One region of the Micromonospora echinospora genome, then DNA from elsewhere that is predicted to be linked to it. Evidence: riboswitches for the same ligand, from Rfam matches in the RefSeq annotation. Region 1 holds a riboswitch; the other holds the start of a gene.
The links. A riboswitch is a leader RNA that binds a small molecule or an ion and turns the genes downstream of it on or off. The one in region 1 is predicted to bind S-adenosylmethionine.
Positions count from the first base shown of each region.

Region 2: another riboswitch for S-adenosylmethionine. It lies ahead of GA0070618_RS23700 (aminotransferase class V-fold PLP-dependent enzyme); the one in region 1 lies ahead of thrC (threonine synthase).

Region 1 is NZ_LT607413.1:2,799,914-2,810,987, reverse strand. It holds gene GA0070618_RS12935 (cold-shock protein) at 547-750, opposite strand; gene GA0070618_RS12930 (GNAT family N-acetyltransferase) at 975-1,505, shown strand; gene paaN (phenylacetic acid degradation protein PaaN) at 1,696-3,372, opposite strand; gene GA0070618_RS12920 (hypothetical protein) at 3,482-4,054, shown strand; gene GA0070618_RS12915 (GNAT family N-acetyltransferase) at 3,993-5,012, opposite strand; gene thrC (threonine synthase) at 5,304-6,590, opposite strand; SAM riboswitch class I at 6,602-6,737, opposite strand; gene GA0070618_RS12905 (A24 family peptidase) at 6,842-7,561, shown strand; gene GA0070618_RS12900 (hypothetical protein) at 7,659-8,336, shown strand; gene GA0070618_RS12895 (peptidoglycan recognition protein family protein) at 8,448-9,278, opposite strand; gene GA0070618_RS12890 (CBM96 family carbohydrate-binding protein) at 9,493-10,788, shown strand; gene GA0070618_RS12885 (hypothetical protein) at 10,863-11,074, opposite strand, start outside.
Region 2 is NZ_LT607413.1:5,318,273-5,321,892, reverse strand. It holds gene GA0070618_RS23705 (macrolide family glycosyltransferase) at 1-978, shown strand, start outside; gene GA0070618_RS23700 (aminotransferase class V-fold PLP-dependent enzyme) at 1,109-2,383, opposite strand; SAM riboswitch class IV at 2,428-2,548, opposite strand; gene GA0070618_RS23695 (sulfite exporter TauE/SafE family protein) at 2,715-3,620, opposite strand, start outside.

The sequences.
Region 1 (11,074 bases):
ACCATTGGCACTCACGCCATGCGAGTGCCAATGACTTGTTTAGCACTCTCCCCTGCCGAGTGCAAGCACGATGGCTCCGTCCGGCACTCTCACCGGCCGGCCCACGCCGCACTGCGCACGAGAAGATCATGAGCTCGACGGAGAACTCGACCTCTCTGGACACGCCCACTTCATGGTCGACGCGGAGAGGGAGGGAGTGCCGGACGAACGTCAGCCGGCGGAGCGCGGCGACGGCACGGAAGCGAGCGATCCCGGACACGGGGAAGGGTGGGGCCTTGTGCGGCATGTCGGGGTGTCCACGCGGAGGGACACCCCGACATGCCGCGGTTCGCCTCGGACCGACGGCTCGGGTGAGCCGCCGGAACGGGCTGGTGAACGGGGGCGCGCCCGGCTCCGGGAGGGCCGGGTCCGGGCGGGCCTGGAGGGAACGAAGGGAACGGGAGGAACGGGTCAGCCATGGGCCGATGCCGGCACCTGTCCGCCGGGGCGACCGCAGGCCGTGCCGGTCGTGGTGGCGACACCTCAGCGTCGCCTCACGGAGTCAGCTCAGGCGATGACGCGCACCCGCTCGGCCTGCGGACCCTTCTGCCCCTGAGCGATCTCGAACTCGACCCGCTGCCCGTCGTCCAGCGCCTTGTAGCCGTCCATCTCGATCGCGGAGAAGTGGACGAAGACGTCCTGTCCTCCGTCGACGGCGATGAAGCCGTAGCCCTTTTCGGCGTTGAACCACTTGACGGTGCCTTGCGCCACGGTGCACTTCCTCACTTCGCTGGGCGACACGCAACCCCCGACGCCGGTCCGATCGACATCGGGACCACCGCTTTCCTCACCGGCCCGGAGCGGCCGATGTTCGGTGACCGAAATCGCACGCTACACGAAGCGTGACGACAGCGCACGACCACAAACCAGGGCATAGCGGACTGGTCTCGACCCGGGATCGCATCGGCGGCCATCGTTGCGGTAGGCATTCGGACATGACGCGGAATCCGGCCAGGTCGACGGCGTGCGCACCCATCGTCCGCAGGGTCCGCCCGGCCGACGCCGCCCGGATGCGAGCCCTGCGGTTGGAGATGCTCGCGGACGCTCCGCTGGCCTTCCTGGAGACCCTCGCGGACGCCGCCGCCCGCCCGCACGCCGAGTACGCCGCCCGGATCGCGTACACCTCGACCGGCTCGCACACCGCGCAGTTCGTCGCCGACCCCGGTGGCCGCCTGGTCGGGCACGCCGGGGGTGTCGCCTCACCGCACGAGGCGGGCCTGACCGTGGTCTTCGGGGTCTACGTCACCCCCGCCTGGCGCGGCACCCGCCTGCTCGCCGACCTGATCGACGAGGTCGGTCGCTGGTCACGGGCGTGCGGACGACCGGAGCTGATGCTGGAGGTGGTGATCGGCAACGACCGCGCCTACCGGTCGTACCTGCGGCTGGGCTTCACCGACACCGGGGTACGCGTGCCGCACCCCACGATTCCGTCGATGCGGGAACTCCAGATGCGCCGCGCCGCCTGAGGGGATGCCGCCTGCGGGGATGCCGCCTTCACGCACGCGCTGCCCGCGGGCGGCGGCAGCCCTGCCGCGCGCACCGCGAGGTGGTTGCAGGGGACCCTTCCTACGCAAAAAACGGTAAGAAGGGTCCCCTGCTACCAACCCAGCCGGGTGGGCTGCCGAGCCAGCCCGCTGGGCTGCCGATCGGGTCCGGTCAGGCGGTGTGGCGGCGGCTCTGCACCACGCGGAACCGGTTCGCCACGTACGCGCCGTCGGTGAGGGCGGCGTTGGCGGCCGGGTTGGCGCCGCTGGCGTGGAAGTCGGAGTACGCCGCCGACTGGTTGACGAAGACCCCGCCGGTCAGGTTGCAGGACAGGTGCACCCCGACCTCGATCGCCGCCGCCTCGGCCGCGTCGAGCACCGCCTCGTCGGTGGAGTAGACGGCGGCGGTCAGCGCGCCCTTCCGGCCCACCGTGGTCCGGAGGATCTCCAGGCTCTGCGCGGTCGAGCCGGTGGCGATGACGAACGAGACCGGGCCGAACCACTCCCGGCCGTACGTCGCCGTGGCGTCCGCGTCGAGCTTGACGATGGTCGGCGTACGCACGACCGCGTCCGGGTGCGCCGGGTGCGGCAGCGGACGCGACTCCAGTACGACGTCACCGAGCTTGGCCGCCTCGTCCAGCCGCTCCAGCACCCCGTCGTTGACGATCGCGCCGGTCAGCTCGACGGCGCGGGCCGGGTCGGCGGTGAGCTTGCCCACCGCCCCGGCGATCCCGGCGGCCACCTCGTCGAAGCTCTTGTGCCCCTGGTCGGTGGCGATGCCGTCGGCCGGGATGAGGATGTTCTGCGAGGTGGTGCACATCTGGCCGCTGTAGAGCACCAGGGTGAACCCGAGGTTGCGGCACATGCCGGCGAAGTCGTCGGTGGAGTCGATCACCACCGTGTTCAGTCCGGCCTTCTCGGTGTAGACCGAGGCCTGGCGGGCGTGCTGCTCCAGCCAGTCGCCGTACTCGGTGGAGCCGGTGAAGTCGACGATCTTGACAGCCGGGTGCAGGGCCAGGTCGGAGGCGAGCTTCTCGCCCGGGGACTCGGCGGCGAGCAGCACCAGGTTCGGGTCGAACCCGGCCTCGGCGAGCACCTCACGGGCCACCTGGACGGTGATCGCCAGGGGCAGCACCGCGCGCGGGTGCGGCTTCACCAGCACCGGGTTGCCGGTGACCAGCGAGGCGAAGAGACCGGGGTACGAGTTCCAGGTCGGGAACGTGTTGCAGCCGATCACCAGCGCCAGGCCCCGGGGCACCACGTGGAACGTCTTGGTCATCCGCAGCGGGTCGCCCTTGCCGGCGGGCTTCTCCCACCGGGCCGTCGCCGGGTGCCGGGTCATCTCCGCGTACGCGTACGCGATCGCCTCCAGCGCCCGGTCGAACGCGTGCGCCCCACCGGCCTGGAACGCCATCACGAAGGCCTGCCCGCTGGTGTACTGCACCGCGTTGGCCAGCTCGAAGATCCGCTTGTGCAGGCGGGACAGGATCTCCAGGCAGACCCCCGCGCGGGCCTGCGGGCCGGCGTCCCGCCAGGCGGGCAGGGCGGCGGAGGCGGCGGTCACCAGCTCGTCGACCCGGGCGTGCGGGTAGCGCACGCCCAGCGTCACCCCGAACGGGCTCGCCTCGGTGGCGATCCGGTCGCCGGTGCCCGGCTGGTCGAGCGGGAAGTCGCCGTCCAGGTACGCCTCGAAGGCGGCCCGGCCCTCGGCCGCGGCGGTCTCGCCGTACACGCGGGGGCTGGGGGACTCGGGGTAGGCGGACCAGTACCCGCGCTCGGAGATCGCGGTCAGCGCCCGGGTGAGGGTGTCGGCGTGCGTGGCGTACAGGGGATGCGGGGTCTCCGTCATGCCGCCATCATGCCGCAGGCCGGGAGGAGTCGGTAAGGGCCGTGAGCCGAGTCGGCGCGGGCCGTGGGCCGGCTGGCCGGGCTCGGCCCGCAGGGCCCATCCTGGAGCCGTGCGGCAGCGGACGTCGACCACGCTCACCTGGCTCAACGGCACCACGCCGGCCGGGCTGGCGTTGGCGGTCCTGGCCCGTACCACCCGGCGGCGCACCCCGGACGGAATCGTCGTCGCCGGGGGCTACCGGTTGCCGGTGCCGAGGCAGCGGTGCTTCACGGTCGGCTCGGTGGTGCTGACCCGTCGCCCGCCCGAGTGGCTGCTGCACCCGGGCCGCGCCGACCTGCTCGCCCACGAGCGGCGGCACATCGACCAGTACGCGCTGCTCGGGCCGCTCTTCTGGCCGGCGTACTGGCTCGCCTGCGTGTGGTCGTACGCGCTGACCGGCACCTACGGCTGCGGCAACGTCTTCGAGCGGCGGGCCGGCCTGGCCGCCGGCGGATATCCCGAGCCGACCCTGCGACCGTGGGCGGCGGCCCTGCTCCGCCGGTCACCGGGCACCGCCGGCGCCGGCGCCGGGATCGTCGCCGCGACCCGGACCGCCGGTCGCGGACCTGTCGGACGTACGGTCAGATGTCGAGCTGCCAGTTGGTCCAGGCGTCGACGGCGCGGAAGCCGAGCTGCTCGTTGATCGCGATCATGTGCTTGTTGTCGGCGGCGTTCCAGGTGTCGATCTCGCGCAGCTCCGGCTCGTGCGCCAGCACGTACCGGAGATTCTCGATCTTGGTGAGCAGACCGAGCCGGCACCCCCGGTGCGCCGGGTCCACGATGGTGATCTGCTGGTCGGCGTGCCGTGGGACGGACGGCACCACGACGATCATCGACCAGGCGACCAGCCGGCCACTCGCCTCGTGCACCACTCCGCAGTGGTAGGGGGACCGCCCCCGGGCCGTCAGCACCCGCTCGACGCCCCGGACCCGTTCCGCGTCGACGCGCTCCGGTTCGAGCACTAGGTCCCCGGTGGGCGAGTCGGTCACGAGGCGGCTGTCCAGGTAGCCCACGTCGGCGACGTACTCCTCGGGGGTGACGGCCTGCCAGGTGACCGTGCGGTATCCGGTGGCCCGCTCGCGCGCGTCGGCCAGCAGCGCGTCGTGGGCGGCGTGGTCCGCCTGGTCGACCACCAGCCGGCGGCGTACCTCGCCCAGTGCCGGCTGCGCACCCAGCGCGGCGGCGAACCGCGCGCCGACGGCCGGCCGGTCCGGCCCCTCGGGCAGCGGCCCGACCGTCGCCGCGATGATCCGCTTCCGGCCCAGCTCGCGCAGCACCCGCACGGCGTGCCCGTACAGCGCCCGCCCGACGCCGCGCCGCCGGAACGCCGGGTGCACGACCAGTTCGAGGCTGGCGTTGTTGACGTTCTCCGCCTGCGGCAGGTACAGGACCAGGTAGCCCACGCTGACGTCGTCGAGGGTGGCCAGCGCCATCCGGAGCGACCTGCTGGGCATCGGGTGCCGGATCCCGCCCTCGAACTGCTGCCGGGACAGCTGCGGGAAATCCGGCAGGTCGACGGCCTGCGCGGCGGCGGCCACCTGGAACGCCGCGTCGATCGCGGTCTGGTCGGACTTGTCGAACGACGCGATGGCGATGCTCATGTCGACGAGGGTGCGCCGCCGGAACGGCAACGGGCCAGCGATTTAATCGCTGGCCCGGGAAGCTTTGGTCGGGAGGGACGGTCGCACAACGCCTCCGGCGTTGGGTCGTAAGGCTTGAAAAGTCTTCGGCGAACGCCCTCCCGCAGGAAGCATCCTGCGCCTGACCGGTTACTGGCGTCAAGTCCCTGGAGGGTGGTTTTTCGTACCCTGGGCGAACGGTCGGTTACCCGACGGATCGGCCCGATCCCCCTTTCGGGCGGGTCGGGGTGATCCGTCGGGACGACCAGCAGGTCAGCCGAGTAGACCGGCGTCGCGGGCGGCGCGCAGCGACGGCTTGATCCGGTGGGTCGGGCCGACCTGGCCGGCGACCGCGTCGATGGTCTTCAGACCCTCGCCGGTGTTGAAGACCACCGTCTCGGCGGTCGGGTCCAGCCGGCCCGAGGCGACCAGCTTGCGGAGCACCGCGACGGTCACCCCGCCGGCCGTCTCGGCGAAGACCCCGGTGGTACGGGCCAGCAGCCGGATCGCCGCGCGGATCTCCTCGTCGTCGGCGTAGTCCATCCACCCACCGGTACGCCGCACCGCCTCCAGCGCGTAGAGGCCGGCCGCCGGGTCGCCGATGTTCAGCGACTTCGCGATCCCGGTCGGCTTGACCGGGGTGATGGTGTCGGTGTCGGCGTGCAGCGCGGTGGCGATCGGGTTGCAGCCGGCCGACTGGGCGCCGAAGACCTTCCAGCCGCCGGCCGGGGCCTCCACCAGCCCGATCTCGACCAGCTCGCTGAACGCCTTGTCGACCTTGGTGAGCAGCTCGCCACTGGCCATCGGGATGACCACCTGCGCCGGGATCCGCCAGCCGAGCTGCTCGGCCACCTCGTACCCGAGGGTCTTCGACCCCTCGGCGTAGTAGGGGCGGACGTTGACGTTGACGAACGCGGTGTCCTCGAACTCGTCGGTCTCGACCAGTTCGCCGCAGAGGCGGTTCACGTCGTCGTACGAGCCGTCGATGGCGACCAGTTCGCCGCCATAGACGGCGGTGGTGACCACCTTGCCCTGTTCCAGGTCACCCGGGATGAACACCACCGAGGGCACCCCGGCGCGGGCGGCGTGCGCGGCGACGGAGTTGGCCAGGTTGCCGGTCGAGGCGCAGGCGAAGCGGGTGAAGCCGAGGGCCCGGGCGGCGGTCAGGGCCACCGAGACCACCCGGTCCTTGAACGAGTGGGTCGGGTTGGCGCTGTCGTCCTTGATCCAGAGCGGGGCGGTGATGCCCAGTTCGGCGGCGAGGTTGCCGGCGGCGACCAGCGGGGTGAGCCCCGGGTCGAGGGTGACCCGGGTGGTCGGGTCCTGGCCGGCGGGGAGGAGGGCGGCGTACCGCCACAGGTTCTGCGGCCCGGCCTCGATCTGCTCCCGGGTGACCCGGGCCAGCGCGGCGGTGTCGTAGTCGACCTCCAGCGGCCCGAAGCACTCGTAGCAGGCGTGCTGGGCGGCGAGCGGGTAACGCGCCGAACAGGCGCGACAGACCAGGGCGCGGGCCGGGCTGGCGGTGGTGTCGATACCGGGGGCGACGATCGCCGACGTCATGTCGAGGGGTCCTCTCATCTTTCCCCGCGTCGCACCCTGCGGCGGGGACGGATTTGGCACCTGCCCCGTCGGACGCTCAACTTTGAGCGCACGGGGTGGTTGCCGGGGCGTCGTCGGGCCGTATCCCTCAGCCCCTCTGGATGAGGTATTCAGTTGTGCCTGCGAGCATACGCACAGCCCAACCCGCGTCCGCTTCCCCTTCCCACCCTGTGAGCCAGTCCACCCGCCGGAGCGCGGGTAGGGTGCGGGACGTGCCGTGGTGGGTGGGGGCCGCGATCGGGTGCGCAGTGGCGGGCGCCCTCCTGCCCACGGTGGGCTACCGCCTAGCGGTGCCGTACGGCGAGCCGCCCCGACAGGACTGCTCCGGTTGCGGCGTGCCACTGCGCCCCGGTGTCGTGGGGTGGTTCGCCGGTCGCTGCGTCCGGGGACACCGGCTGGGCGTCCCCCGGTGGGTCACCACCGCGCTCGCCGGGCTGGCCGGGGCGCTGCTCGCGGCGGCGCTCGGCGCGGTGGCCGTCCTGCCGCTCCTGCTCGCCCTGGCGGTGCTGGGCGTGCTGCTCGGCGTCGTCGACGTCGCCTGTCATCGACTCCCCGACCCGCTGGTGCTGCCGGCGCTGGCCGCCACGCCGCCGCTGCTCGGGCTGGTCGCGCTCGGCACCGGCCAGTGGGACGACTGGGTACGCGGGCTGCTCGCCTGCCTGACGGTCGGAGCGGCGTTCACCGGGCTGGTCCTGCTGCCGGGCGGCGGTTTCGGGTTCGGTGACGCGAAGGTGGGCGCGCTGCTCGGCTGGTACCTCGGCTGGCTGGGCTGGGACGCGGTGCTCCTCGGTGTGGCGCTGCCGTGGGTGGTGAACGCACCCGTGCTGCTGGTGCTCCTTGCCGTCCGACGCGTCCGCTGGCGGACGAAGCTGCCGTTCGGGCCGGCCCTCCTGGCCGGTGCGCTGCTGGCGGTGCTCGCCACCGCCAGATGACGGTCGAGTCCGTCCGGAGTGGAGCCGGCGTCCCGTCCGGCCACTGGCGACCGTCTACTACCGTCCCGGTCACCTGCCTAGAGAAAGGTGACGGACGATGCGTCGGAGCGTGGTTCCGGTGGTGGCGCTGCTGATGGTCTGCGTACTGGCCGCGTGCGGCGGCAGCGGGAAGAAGAAGCGGTCACGGGACGCCCGACCGACCATCGCGACCACCGCTGGGAAGGTCGCGCCAGCCGACCGGGACGAGGACGCCGGACCGGCCCGGGTCGACGCCAGCCCGAGTTCCACCAGGACACCGCGACGCAAGGTACCGGCCCTCACCTGCGCCGACCTGAGCGACGCGGAGTTGGGCAGCAGCGGCGTACGGTACCGGGACTACCCGAACCCGCTGCGGCTGCGCGACGGGCGGTGGACGGGCAACGGCGCCACGGTACTGCTCCAGAAGCCCTGCGCGACCGGTGACCTGGACGGTGACGGCGCGGTCGACGCGGTCGGCGCCGTCATGCTCGACTCGGGCGGCTCGGGGCGGTTCTGGAGCCTGGTGGTTTGGCGCAACGTCGACGGCCAACCGCGCTACGTCGCCGTCACCGACGTGGGTGACCGGACGCCGGTCCAGTCGATCCGCATCGCCGACAAGCGGGCCACGGTCGTCCAGCTCACCCGATCACCGGGGGCGGCCATGGCCGAACTGGACCTCCGGCGTACCGCCGTGCACCGGCTGACCGGCGCCCGCTTCCCGGCGATCAGCCACACCGACGTGCCGTACACCCCCTGAGCCACCAAGCGAACAGACCGCTGGGGCGAGGTGAGGTGGTAGCAGGGGTCCCCTGTTACCGCTTTCTGCCGAACAGGGGACCCCTCAGGCAGGCCGAGCCGGCGGCCCGGATCAGGCGACGAGTCGTCGGGCGAGTTCGTCGGCGACATTCTCCGCCAGGTCGGGCGGAATCGCGGCGGCGATTGCCTGCGGGGTGAGCGTGGCCAGCACCCCTCGCACCACCTCCTCGCTGATGTTGCCGCTCTGGAAGTTCTGGACGCCCTCGTAGATGTTGTTGAGGACGTTCAGCGTGGAGAGGTCGGCCGGGATGCCGCCACCGCTGTACTGCCACGGCAGACGTCTCAGCTCGGTTGCCACGGAAGGGTCACGGAGAATGGCCAGGAACTGTGCCGGGGTCATGTCGTCCTCGCTCTGGTTGAGGGCCTGCTCGACCTTGGCCAGCAGGTGGTCCCAGGGAAAGTTGGAGCCGGGATCGGTGTGGGTGGTGCCGCCCCAGGCCAGTCGCATGTCGTTGTGTCCGTAGAAGGCCCGGACCTGGGGGGTGGCCTTCATCTCGGCGACGGTGGCCCGGCGGGGCGCGATGTCGTAGTGCCGGCAGACCACCGCCAACACCTCGGCCAGCCGGTCCCAGGCCACGTTCTCCAACCACCACTGGCGGCTGCTGGACGAACGGCCGGTGATCTCCACCGCGATGGCGTTCTCGTTACCGATGCTGGAGCCGGCGTGACCGGCACGGGCGGTGGTGTCCAGGGACTGGACGACCGAGTCGGCGTCGACGTAGAAGTGCGAGCTGACCCCGTCGGTGCGTCTGGTGGCGTAGACGGATTCCGCCTCGGCTGAGGCGGTGTTGTCGGTGGCGTGGATCGCGATGCCGAACTTGAGGCCGTCGCGGTCGGGGTAGGTGTTACGGCCCTGGACGAAGGGGACTCCGGGGACCTGCATGATGGCTCTGCCTTCGGTTGGGGCACCGAGCTGACCACACCGGTCGTCAACGTCCCGTTAACCAGGAGGCCGCACCTTGTGCCCGGTCCATGACGGAGCGCGAGTGGACTGGCATCCCGAGCCCACGAAGAGGTGACGACAGGTGCCCAGATCCAGATACGCCGCAGCGCTCGTCTTAGCGATCCTGGCCGGAACCCTCACCTTCGCTCCTCCGGTGCGGGCCAACGGAAACTTCGTCTTCTACCCCACCAACGACAGCTACGTGAGTGCGAGCGCGCCGAACACCAACTTCGACAACCAACCGGTGCTGGCGGTGGCCGGCAACCCGACCCGGATCTCCTACCTCAAGTTCTCGGTCACCGGTCTCCTCGACCCCGTCATCCACGCCCGGCTACGGCTCCACGTGTCGACCATCCGCGACGCCGGCAGCCGCACCGGCGGCACCGTGCAGCGGGCCGAAACCAACTGGCTGGAGACGAGCCTGACCTATGCCAACCGGCCCGCCCTCACCGGTTCGCCGCTCGGCGCGTACGGCCAGGTGACCGCCAACACCTGGTACGACGTCGAGGTCACCGCAGCGGTGGCCGACAACGGGATCGTCAGCTTCGGAATCAGCTCCGCCGACCCCAACGGCGCCTACTACGACACCCGGGAGAGCGGCTCGACCGCACCGCAACTCCTCGTGGAGACCGGTCTACCCGGCACCGGCGAGAACGTCCTACTGGCCGCCGGCGACATCGCGTCCTGTGACCGGGACACCGACGAGCAGACCGCACGGATCCTCGACCGCGAACCCGGCACGGTCGCGGCCCTCGGCGACCTGGTGTACGAGACGGGCAGCCCCGCCGAGTTCGCCAACTGCTACGGGCCGACCTGGGGGCGGCACAAGGCCCGCACCAGCCCCGCCGTCGGCAACCACGAATACCTCACCGCCAACGCGGCCGGCTACTTCGGATACTTCGGCGCCGCGGCCGGCCAGCCGAGCGAGGGCTGGTACTCGTACGACATGCCGGCGGGCGGCTGGCACATCGTCGTGCTGAACTCCAACTGCAGCAAGATCGGTGGGTGTCACGCCGGTTCGCCCCAGGAACGCTGGCTCCGCGCCGACCTGGCCGCCCACCCCGCCCGGTGCACCCTGGCGTACTGGCACCACCCGATCTTCAGCTCCGGCGACCGGGAGCGACCGGAGCTACTCCCGCTCTACCAGGCGCTCTACGAGGCGGACGCCGAAATCCTCCTCACCGGCCACGCCCACCAGTACGAGCGGTTCGCCCCGCAGACCCCGAACCGGGTGGACGACCCCGCACAGGGCATCCGAGAGTTCGTGGTCGGTACGGGCGGCCGTTCCCTCCAGCCGGATTTCGGGACCATCGTGCCGAACAGCGAGGTCCGCAACGGCACCACCTACGGGGTGCTCAAACTGACCTTGCTCCCCGGGGTCTACCAGTGGCGTTTCCTACCGGTGGCGAACCAGACCTTCACCGACAGTGGTGCCGGCACCTGCCACTGACACCCCCGCTGGGTGTGGATCCTGGTGGGTAAGTGCCCCGTCGGGGCACTTACCCACCAGGCACCCGCGTCGGGTCAGGGGCGCGGGGCGCGGGCCCGGAGCAGGGCGACGAGGGCGTGACCGAGCAGCAGCAGGCCGGTGCCGACGCCGACCACCAGGGGCATCGACCCGGACGACACGAGGCCGGCGACCAGGCCGACGAGCGCGACGAGGCAGACCGCCAGTCCGAGCGGTCGCAGCAGCGGATCGCCCAGCACCGGGGCCAGCGGCAGGAAGTGCAGCCCCA
Region 2 (3,620 bases), 2.5 Mb from region 1:
CCGGAGGACCCCGGTGAGGCGATGCGGGTGTTCCTCGACGAGGGCATCGCGGTGCTCCCGCTCCTGACCGCCCGCTACGACACGGACCGGCCGGACCTCGTGCTCTACGACATCGGCGGGCTGGCCGGGCCACTGCTGGCCGCCCGGTACGACGTGCCGGCGGTGCAGTTGTCACCAGCGATGGTCGCGTGGAACGGCTACGAGGAGGACATGGCGGAGATCCTCACCGCCCTGTACGAGTCGGAGTCCGGACGCGACTACTACGCCACCCTCGGCGCGTGGCTGGCCGACAACGGCATCCGGCGGGAACCGCGACACTTCCTGACCCACCCGGACCGGGTGCTGTCGCTGATCCCCCGGGTGATGCAGCCGAACGCCGACCGGGTCCCGGACTCGGTGCGGTTCGTCGGCCCGTGTCTCGACCCGGCCCGGCTCACCGACCCGACCTGGACACCGCCCACCGACGGACGGCGGGTCCTGCTGGTCTCCTTCGGCACGGCCTACAACGACCAGTTGCCGGTGTACCGGGCCTGCCTGCGCGGTTTCGCCGACTCGCCGTGGCACGTCGTGCTGGCCGTCGGACACAAGGTGGACCCGGCCGACCTAGGCCCGCTGCCGGACAACGTGGAGGTGCACCGCAGCGTGCCGCAGCTGGCGGTGCTGGCCCACGCGTCGGCCTTCGTCACCCATGCCGGCATGGGAGGCTGCACCGAGGCGCTCTGGTTCGGCGTGCCCACGGTCGCGATCCCGCAGGCGGTGGACCAGTTCGGCAACGCCGACCGGCTCGTCGACGCCGGTGTCGGCCGGCGGCTGCCGGCCGAGGAGGTCAGCGCGGAGACGCTACGCGCGGCGGTGGACGCGGTCGCCGACGATCCGCGGCTGCGGCGCCGGCTGGCCGAGATCCGGTCCGAGGTACGCGCGAACGGCGGGCTGCGGCACGCGGCGGACGCGGTGGAGACGTTCCTCGCCGGGCGCTGACCGCGCACCGGTGGGCCGTCCGATCGGAACGCGGTCGGGCGGCCCACCGCGTGTCCCGCCGTGGGCAGCGGTCGTCGCCTTCGGTGCAGGAAGGATCAGCCGCCCGGTGATCCGTCGTGCCCGGACCGGGTCAAGCGAGCGCGGCGAGGGCGGTGAGCAGGCGCTCCACGTGCTCGTCGGTGCTGCCCAGGCCGAGGCTGGCCCGCAGGGCGGTGGGCGGCAGGTCGCGGCGGCCACTGCGCGCGGCGGCCTCGGCGAGCAACCGTCGGGCCAACGGGTGGGCGCAGAACAGCCCGTCGCGTAGCCCGATCCGGTGCTCGGTGGCGAGGATGGCGGCCACGTCGGCGGAGTCCCGGCCGGCGACCACGAAGGACACGATGCCGACCCGGTCGGCCGTGGGGCCGAAGGTCCGCAGCTCGACGACGTGCGGCAGCGCTTCGATACCGGTGCGCAACCGGGTCAGCAGCGCCTGCTCCCGGACGTGCAGGGCGGCACGGTCCGCGGTGGTGAGCGCGGTACAGACCGCCGCCAGGGCCACCGCGCCGAGCAGGTTCGGCGTCCCGGCCTCGTGCCGGCCGGGGCCGGTGGTCCAGCGCACGTCGTGGGTCGCCGTCCCGACGTACTGGGTGGCCCCGCCGCCGGCCAGGTACGGCGGTGCGGCGTCCAGCCAGTCCGCCCGCCCGACGAGCACGCCGGCCCCGAACGGGGCGTACAGCTTGTGTCCGGACGCGGCGAGGTAGTCCACGTCGAGCGCGGCCAGGTCGACGGGGGCGTGCGGGGCCAGTTGGGCGGCGTCCAGCACGACGCGGGCGCCGTGCCGGTGGGCCACCCGGGTGAGCTCCGCGACCGGCCAGCACTCCCCGGTGACGTTGCTCGCGCCGGTCACCGCGACCAGGATCGGCGTGCTGGCGTCGGTCCCCCGGCGCAGTTCGCGCAGGGCGGCGGCGAGCGCGCGTACCGCCGCGTTCGGCGAGTCGGGTACCGGTAGCCGGAGGGTCCCGGCCGGCCAGGGCAGCAGGTTCGCGTGGTGTTCGCCGGCGAACGTGACGACCTTGGTGTCGGCGGGGAGCGCGTGGGCGAGCAGGTTGAGCGCGTCCGTGGTGTTCCGGGTGAAGATGACGTGATCGTCGGGGCGGACGGAGAAGAAGTCGCCAACGGTCTGCCGGGCCTGTTCGTAGGCGAGGGTGCAGCGCCGGGAGAGGGCACCGGCGCCCCGGTGCACGCTGGCGTACCAGGGCAGCAGCTCGGCCACCGCGTCGGCGGCGGCACGGGCGCAGGGCGCGGAGGCGGCGTAGTCGAGGTTGATCTCACCGGGCACGCCGAGCACCTGGAGCGGCTGGTACGGCGGTCGTGGCGCCGGACGATTCCCGGCACGGACGGGCGAGGGTACGAGGGCAGTGGTCATGCCAGACCTCCGGCATCCAGGGACCCCGGTACGGCAGGGGACGGGGCCCGCGCTTGCCCAGCACCTGGTCGTGCTGGGCCCGGTCATCACCCGGGGCACCCCACCGCGAACCTCGACGAGGGTTGCCGGCCAGCAAGCCGGGGCTTGTCGCTGGCACTCATGACCTGAGCCGCAGCATAGCCGCGGCAGGTGGCCCGGCCAACCCGGGAAGGTGGGCCACCCGGCCGGCGGGACGAGCGACCGCCGTCCCGACAACCGTTGGCCGGAAAGGCGATCAGCCCCGCCGTTGCCAGCAGAGCTGATCGCCTTCCTCCCGTGTCGGTGTCGCGAATCACACGGTCGGGGCGGCGCTCTTCTCGTTCGGCCCGTCGGCTGCCGCGGCGGCCTCGCTCTCGGCGATGATGCGGCGTTCCTCGTCCCGGTTGGCCCGGTACTGACGGACGGAGTACGCCAGAGCGGCGGCCCAGACGACGTAGATGACGGCGTAGAAGGCGTAGCGGACACCGTCGGACGCGTCGATCCAGTCACTGCGCAGCAGCGTGCGGGTGTTGGTCAGGATGATGACTCCGCCGACGGCCGAGCCGAGCACGCGCGGCGGGATGTGCCGGACCAGCCAGGCCGCGATCGGCGCGGCGATGGTGCCGCCGATCAGGAGCACGGCGACCCAGGCGAAGTTCACGCCCTCGGAACCGATCCCGACGATGAAGCCGACGCTCGCGGCGACGGCGACGAGGAACTCGCTGGTGTCGATCGAGCCGATGGTCTTGCGCGGCTCCAGCCGACCGCTGGCCAGGATCGCCGGGGTGCCGACCGGCCCCCAGCCGCCGCCACCGGTGGCGTCGACGAAGCCGGCCACCACGCCCAGCGGGGCGAGGAAACGCTTCCGCAGCGGCTTACCGAGGTTGCCCTTGGGCAGACCCACCGCAGTGAACCGGATCAGGATGTAGAGCCCCAGCGTGAGCAGGATGATCGACATCAACGGCGCGGCGGTCTCGGTCGACAGGTTCGACAGGAAGGTGGCACCGGCGAAAGCACCGAGCGCGCCGGGGATACCGATCTTCCAGACGACCTTCCAGTCGACGTTCCCGAACCGCCAGTGGGAGGCGCCGGAGACGAGGGTGGTGCCGATCTCGGCAAGGTGAACGGTCGCCGACGCCGCCGCGGGATTGGTGCCGATGGCGAGCAGCAGCGTCGTCGAGGTGACTCCGTACGCCATGCCGAGACTGCCGTCGACGAG